One region of the Shewanella sp. Sh95 genome, then DNA from elsewhere that is predicted to be linked to it. Evidence: predicted binding sites of a transcription regulator. Region 1 holds the regulator's gene; each other region holds the start of a gene.

What was found. The regulator sigma-54, encoded in region 1, starts transcription at its own class of promoters, with help from an activator protein. The targets are predictions, from matches to a motif close to GTTGGCACGNNNNTNGNNT.
Region 2: a site for sigma-54 is predicted at 1,114-1,132, ahead of AEA42_RS19650 (DUF3192 domain-containing protein). Genes of this name have one in related genera too.
Region 3: a site for sigma-54 is predicted at 1,002-1,020, ahead of flgF (flagellar basal-body rod protein FlgF). Genes of this name have one in related genera too.

The regions. Positions count from the first base shown of each region.
Region 1 covers NZ_LGYY01000201.1:3,553-5,824, reverse strand. The annotation lists gene AEA42_RS14560 (RNA polymerase factor sigma-54) at 74-1,549, shown strand; gene hpf (ribosome hibernation promoting factor) at 1,578-1,865, shown strand; gene ptsN (PTS IIA-like nitrogen regulatory protein PtsN) at 1,868-2,272, shown strand, end outside.
Region 2 covers NZ_LGYY01000264.1:35,787-38,058, reverse strand. The annotation lists gene AEA42_RS19660 (Zn-ribbon-containing protein) at 1-641, opposite strand, end outside; gene AEA42_RS19655 (hypothetical protein) at 641-1,024, opposite strand; gene AEA42_RS19650 (DUF3192 domain-containing protein) at 1,172-1,570, shown strand; gene AEA42_RS19645 (DUF2789 domain-containing protein) at 1,610-1,843, opposite strand; gene AEA42_RS19640 (GNAT family N-acetyltransferase) at 1,989-2,272, shown strand, end outside.
Region 3 covers NZ_LGYY01000109.1:22,205-24,476, forward strand. The annotation lists gene flgE (flagellar hook protein FlgE) at 1-885, shown strand, start outside; gene flgF (flagellar basal-body rod protein FlgF) at 1,057-1,800, shown strand; gene flgG (flagellar basal-body rod protein FlgG) at 1,811-2,272, shown strand, end outside.

The DNA of each region.
Region 1 (2,272 bases):
AGAGCGCTAGGCTCCATCCATATGATATCAAGCGACCTAAACTCACAATAATAACCTAGGGATCAGCGGTAACATGAAAGCGTCACTCCAGCTCAAACTGGGTCAACAGTTAACCATGACGCCACAACTTCAGCAGGCCATTCGCCTGCTGCAACTGTCGTCATTGGAACTGCAACAAGAAATCCAGCAAGCCTTAGACTCTAATCCTCTTCTCGAGCTGGAAGAGGAGCAATTTGACGCGCCTAGCGAACGTAAGCAAGATATCGCCGATACCGACTTTAGCGAAACGACTGCCCAGCCACAGGAACAAGATAATTCCACCGTGGACATTGCCGAGTCGCTGACCAAAGAATCTCTGCCCGAAGAGTTACCCATGGATACCACTTGGGATGAAGTCTTTACCGCATCGCCAAACTCAGGTTCTGGCGCCAGCCGTGAAGATGACATGCCCTTCCAAGGGGAAACTAGCGAGGGGTTGTACGAACATTTAGAATGGCAAAAAAACCTCACACCCTTCTCTGAAACCGATTTAGCCATTGCCACCGCGATTATTGATGCCATTGACGATCAAGGTTATCTCACTCAAAGCACTGAAGATATCCTCGAAGCCATGGGCAATCCCGAGATTGAACTCGACGAAGTTGAAGCCGTGCTCAAGCGTATTCAACATTTCGACCCCGTTGGTGTCGCGGCAAGGGATTTAAGCGAATGTTTACTGATCCAGCTATCTCATTTTTCGCCTGATACCCCTCACATCGAAAACGCCCGCATGCTGATCAAAGATCATTTAGATCTGATCGCCGCTCGCGACTTTAGGCTGTTAATGCGTAAGACCAAACTGAAAGAGGACGAGTTAAGGGACAGTATTGCGCTGATCCAAACCTTGAACCCTCGTCCCGGTTTACTCATCACCCCTGTCGATGAAGAATATGTGATCCCCGATGTATCGGTGTCGAAGAAAAACGGCCGTTGGGTGGTCGAATTAAACCCTGACTGCATGCCAAAAATCAACGTAAATCAGCAATATGCAGCCATGGCGCGTAGCTCAAAAAATCAAGCAGATAGCCAATTTATTCGTGGTCATTTGCAAGAAGCCAAGTGGTTTATCAAAAGCCTTGAAAGCCGTAACGAAACGCTGCTCAAGGTGGCAAACTGCATAGTGCAATACCAACAGGGTTTCTTCGAATACGGTGAAGAAGCCATGAAACCTATGGTCCTAAACGATATCGCCGAGGCGGTAGAGATGCATGAGTCCACCATTTCACGGGTGACCACACAAAAATACATGCATACCCCAAAAGGACTTTTTGAACTAAAATATTTCTTCTCAAGCCACGTCGGGACGGATGATGGCGGTGAGTGCTCATCCACAGCAATCAGAGCTTTCATTAAGAAACTGGTTGCAGCGGAAAACCAGAAAAAACCATTAAGCGACAGCAAGATGGCTCAACTTCTGGCAGAACAGGGAATTAACGTTGCGCGCAGAACCATTGCGAAGTACCGAGAAGCGATGCTTATTCCCCCTTCCAATCAGCGTAAAAGTTTATAGCCTATTGTGAGTATCGGAGGACGTTTCTATGCAAATAAACCTAAGTGGACACCATATCGAGATTACTGAATCGTTACGGGCATATGTTGAGGAAAAGTTTTCAAAACTTGAACGTCATTTCGAACAGATCAATAATGTGCACGTTGTGCTCAATGTTGAGAAAATGCAACAGATTGCCGAAGCGAGAATCAACCTCACCGGTGGTGAAGTCTTCGCGACTTCAGAGCATGCAGATATGTATGCTGCCATAGACGTCCTGATTGATAAACTTGATCGTCAGGTTATTAAACACAAAGAGAAGTTAACAAAACACTAGCAATGGAACTTCGTACCATACTGCGGCCGGAGTGCACAACCTGCGCCACTCCGGGCAGTAAGAAAAAGGTACTGGAACTCATCAGCGACTTAGCCGCTGCCCAGTACCCCACCCTCTCATCTCAAGAGATCTTCGAAAGCCTCGTGGCGCGCGAAAAGATGGGTAGCACAGGTATAGGTAACGGTATCGCCATTCCACATGGTCGATTAACCGATATAACACAACCCATAGCGATATTGATAAAATGTGAGGAGCCGATAGCCTTTGATGCTATCGATAAACAACCCGTCGATATTTTATTTGCACTACTCGTGCCTGCCGACCAATGTCAGCAGCACCTAAGTACCTTGTCATGCATGGCTGAAAAGCTCAGTGACAAGCAAATATTAAAACAATTGCGCAAGACG
Region 2 (2,272 bases), on a different contig from region 1:
TGCAGATCCTGCCCTCCGACACGATACAAATAATAGTAAGTGGGAATTTTAGTAAGGTATTCGATTCGACCGCGTAAATCCCAACCTCGTCTAAATAAATCACTGTTTGGGCTCGATAATTCTTCTAGCGCTGCAAACTCTGCCTTAGTGGCGGCCGCCATTTGTAACTCATCACAGGCTTGCCACTCGGTTTGCCAGCGGATAACTCGCTTATGATCGCCATTAAAGGTCGCAGGGATTTGATACAGCGGAATAGGTAATAAGTTATCACCACTACGCAGGGGGGAACACATATGCACATAGCTAGTGTAGAGCAGCTGCCAGCTGGGTGGCTCAGTATTACTGACCTCAGAATTAATATCCTGACCGATAAACTTTTCACGTGGCGCCAGTAGTTTAGCCTCGGTTAATTCCGCCAGCGCTTTTTTCACCCAAGGGCTGTGGTAACGATGGGCCAAACTGTTTTTTTCCGGCGTGAGTAGGCGTACTCGAAATTCGCCCTCATTAAAGGCTACGGCAAATTCGCGGCCGAGGATTTGGCCATTAGCGCGATAGGCTTCGAGTAATTGATTGATGGCACGTTCTGCCGCACTGATGGTGGTATCGGCAAAGCATTCAAAGCGCAATTCGGTGACAAACATTAAGCGGATTTTCCTTGGGATTCGAGTTGACTGACACGTTGTTTCAGCTCGATAAGTTCATTTCTGAGTTGCATGATCTCGTTGTTTTTTAACGCGAGGGTTTGTTCAATGCCTTGTTGCAACAGGGCTAACTGTTGCGCCAATGTGGCGACTGTGAGTGGCGAAGCTTCGGCGGTATGTGTCTCTTCAACCACGGGCTGTGATTGGGCCGCTAAACGCTCCCGCTCGGCTTTGGGTATCGATTTAAACTGCTGTAATCCTTGGATTAACAGCGGCATGGGGATTTTGTTACCGACGCGGCTTTTTATCAGGGCAAGGCTTGGGGTTTTACCGCTGGCTTCGAGTGCGCAGGCTGCTGCTAACACTTGGTCAATGGGACTCATAATAAGTGAAATTCCTTAATGTATATCGTGTTTTTCACTAACTTACTGTGATGTGGTTATTTTAGTTCTTATAAATCAATGTATTGCTGTTTGGCATTGATTTTGCTTTTTAACAATTTTTATAACAAGTACACAGGAAGTCATAATATGAACGCAAATATTAATCGCAAACTCATCGCGGTCACGTTTTTAGGGTTAGCAAGCTTAGGTCTTAGCGGTTGTGTGGTCAATGTCGGCGATGGTGAATCTAAGTGGGATAGCAGCGAATCTTGGGAAAAAACACAGGATAAAAACCGCACTAATCTGACTAAGCTCAGCCTTGGCATGAGCAAAGACCAAGTGATGACGCTAATGGGAGCAGCAGACTTTAGCGAGTCCTATTTACAACAAAGCGCAGGACAAGCAGATAAAGAAGTGTTGGTCCTCTTTTATCGCACTCAGCACTCCCATAGCGATGGTAAAACCACTAAGGATGAATGTACGCCTGTAGTGTTGAGTAACCATGTTTTAGTCGGTTGGGGCGACACTGCGTATCAAAAGATTTAACCCCAACTGTCCCAAAATACACTTGAACGCCCTAAAAAATTAGGGCTTTCTTAACTGAGCATCAAGCTGCTCAATCAGTTCGGTCCATTGTGCATCAGCCTCTAAGGCTTCGGTGAGAAAACTCTTTTGCGCTTGTGTCCAAAAAGGCGCTTCAGTTAAATGTATTTGCGCTGCTAGCTTGTGAGTAGCAATAAAATGCGCGATAGCATTGGGTTGGTTCTCTAATCCCAGTTGTTCAAATAGATGGCTTAAATCAATTGGTGTAGTATCCATTCGATCTCTCCCTTGGTTAGCTTTTTATCTAGGTTATGCATCTCTTTAGGAAATGCAATCGATGATTAAAATTTGCACTTTTGGGTTTCCTTGATACATTGATAAAGACTCATAAGAGTGTGATCTAAATCAAGGAATTCTAACAATGGACAATAAAACCTTGGATGAGTATCGTGCCGTTTATCTCACCGCAGAAGATTTACGCTTGGCCGCTTCAATTATCTACAATGCGTATCACGATGATCCCTTTTTTATTAATGCGTTATCCACCGCAGATAAATTTGCCTACGAACAAAAATTACGCGCCGCAATTCGCGAAGAACTCAATACTCTATGGCAACAAAAGCAGGCCTTAATCGGACTCTTCGATGGTGCTCATTTAGTGGGAGTTGCTTGCGTTGTCACCCAAGAAGTGCCACTCGGAGAAGG
Region 3 (2,272 bases), on a different contig from region 1:
GAAAACGTGACTTTGCAGATGAATTTAAATGCAAAAGAAGGTTCACTCGATCCTGCTGCTTTTGATCCCTTAGACTCCAAAACCTATAACAGTGTGACATCCATGACGATTTATGACTCTCTGGGTGAGCCACATATCATGACGACCTATTTCGTCAAGCCAAATAATGGCTCATATAATGGTGAAAACAACTGGGTTGCATACTATGCCATTGATGGTAAACAAGTTGATATTTCTGGCCCTGCTGGTACATATCAGACTGACACCAATGGTGATGGCACTCCCGATGCCTCTGGCACAGCTCAAACGGCTGGCGGCTGGAAGGGATCGGTTCTGAAGTTTAATTCTGTCGGTGTGTATACTGGGAGTGATCCGGCAGTCGTTGCCACCGAAGCGCTAGGGGTTGGCGGCGCTGGTGTGTTAGGCCCTGGTGCTGATGGCACTCAAGCCGTGACTATTAAATTTAATGCACCAACCCAATATTCAGCTCCTTTTGCCGCCACTGAATTGTCACAGGACGGTACCACAGTAGGGCGTTTAACCAATGTCGAAATTGGTGAAGATGGTTTGATCACTGCCAGTTATTCCAATGGTTCAACAGTGCCATTAGCCCGCGTTGCTTTAGTTCGCTTTGCAAACGAGCAAGGTTTGACACAAGTGGGTAATACCTCGTGGAAAGCCAGTTTATCGTCAGGTCCTGCGCTGGCTGGTGAGCCTAACAGTGGTACGTTTGGTAGTCTCAGTTCTTCAGCGTTAGAGCAATCTAACATTGACTTGACGACTGAGCTGGTGGATTTGATTTCGGCACAACGTAACTTCCAAGCCAACTCACGTACGCTGGAAGTGAATAACACTCTGCAACAAACTGTTCTGCAAATTCGTTAAGTTAATCTTGCCTCTGCTAAGTGTTGCCGCAAGCGGCAACACTTAGCCTCTTTCTGTTGTGCATTCATTCGTTTATTAAAATCTCCTAATTTATCAGTTAACTAGCTGCTTATTTTATTGGCATGATGCTTGCTTTGCTATTGTCAGGTTGAAACTTTGACGGAGCAGTCTGTGGACAAATTCCTTTATATCTCCATGAGCGGCGCTAAGCAAAATATGAATGAGTTGGCGTTGCGTGCCAACAACTTAGCCAACGCAAATACCGATGGATTTAAGTCGGATATGGCGCAAGCCAGATCGATGCAAGCCTTTGGTGAAGGATTGCCGACAAGGGTCTTTGCCATGGTTGAAACCCCCTCCGCCAATTTTCGTTCGGGCCCGATTAAATCTACTGGACGCGATCTTGACGTTGCCATTAAAGGTGACGGTTGGTTTGCCGTGCAAGCACAGGATGGTAGTGAAGCTTATACCCGTTCTGGCAGTCTCAGTTTTGACTCAACAGGTTTATTGCATAACGACCGCGGTAATCCCGTGATGGGTGATGCCGGACCGATTGTGTTACCGCTGCCAATTGAAAAGGTCACTATTTCACAGGATGGGATTATCTCTGTTCGTCCTCAAGGTGCGACGACAGAAGTCGTCGAAGAGGTAGGAAGATTAAAGTTAGTAAACCCTGGCAATGCACAAATGATGCGCGGCGAGGATGGGTTGTTCCGTTTGGTATCCGGTGATCCGGCGCCTGCCGATCCCAGTGTATTTGTAGAAAGTGGTGCTGTAGAGGGCAGTAACGTCAACCCCGTAGATGAGATGGTGTCCTTAATCGACCTACAGCGACAATTTGAATTGCAAGTGAAGATGATGAAAACCGCGGAAGAAAATGACCGCGCTTCATCCTCATTAATGCGGATTAGTTAGGAGATAAATTATGCATCCAGCGTTATGGATTAGTAAAACTGGCTTAGACGCACAGCAAACCGATATTGCGGTGATTTCAAACAACGTCGCTAACGCCAGTACTGTGGGCTATAAAAAAAGCCGCGCGGTATTTGAAGACTTACTTTATCAAACTGTTAACCAAGCGGGTGGGATCAGCGCCTCTAACACTAAGTTGCCAAACGGTTTGAACATTGGTGCGGGTACCAAGGTGGTAGCCACCCAAAAAATGTTTACCCAAGGCAATATGCTGACCACGGATAACTCGCTCGATTTGATGATTGAAGGTCCTGGATTTTTCGAAGTGCAGCTCCCCGATGGGACTACGGCTTATACCCGTAATGGTCAATTTACCTTAGATGATACAGGGCAAATTGTCACGCCGGGTTCGGGTTATGTGTTGCAACCTGCGATCACTATTCCTGAGGATGCAACCAGTATTACGGTCTCTGCT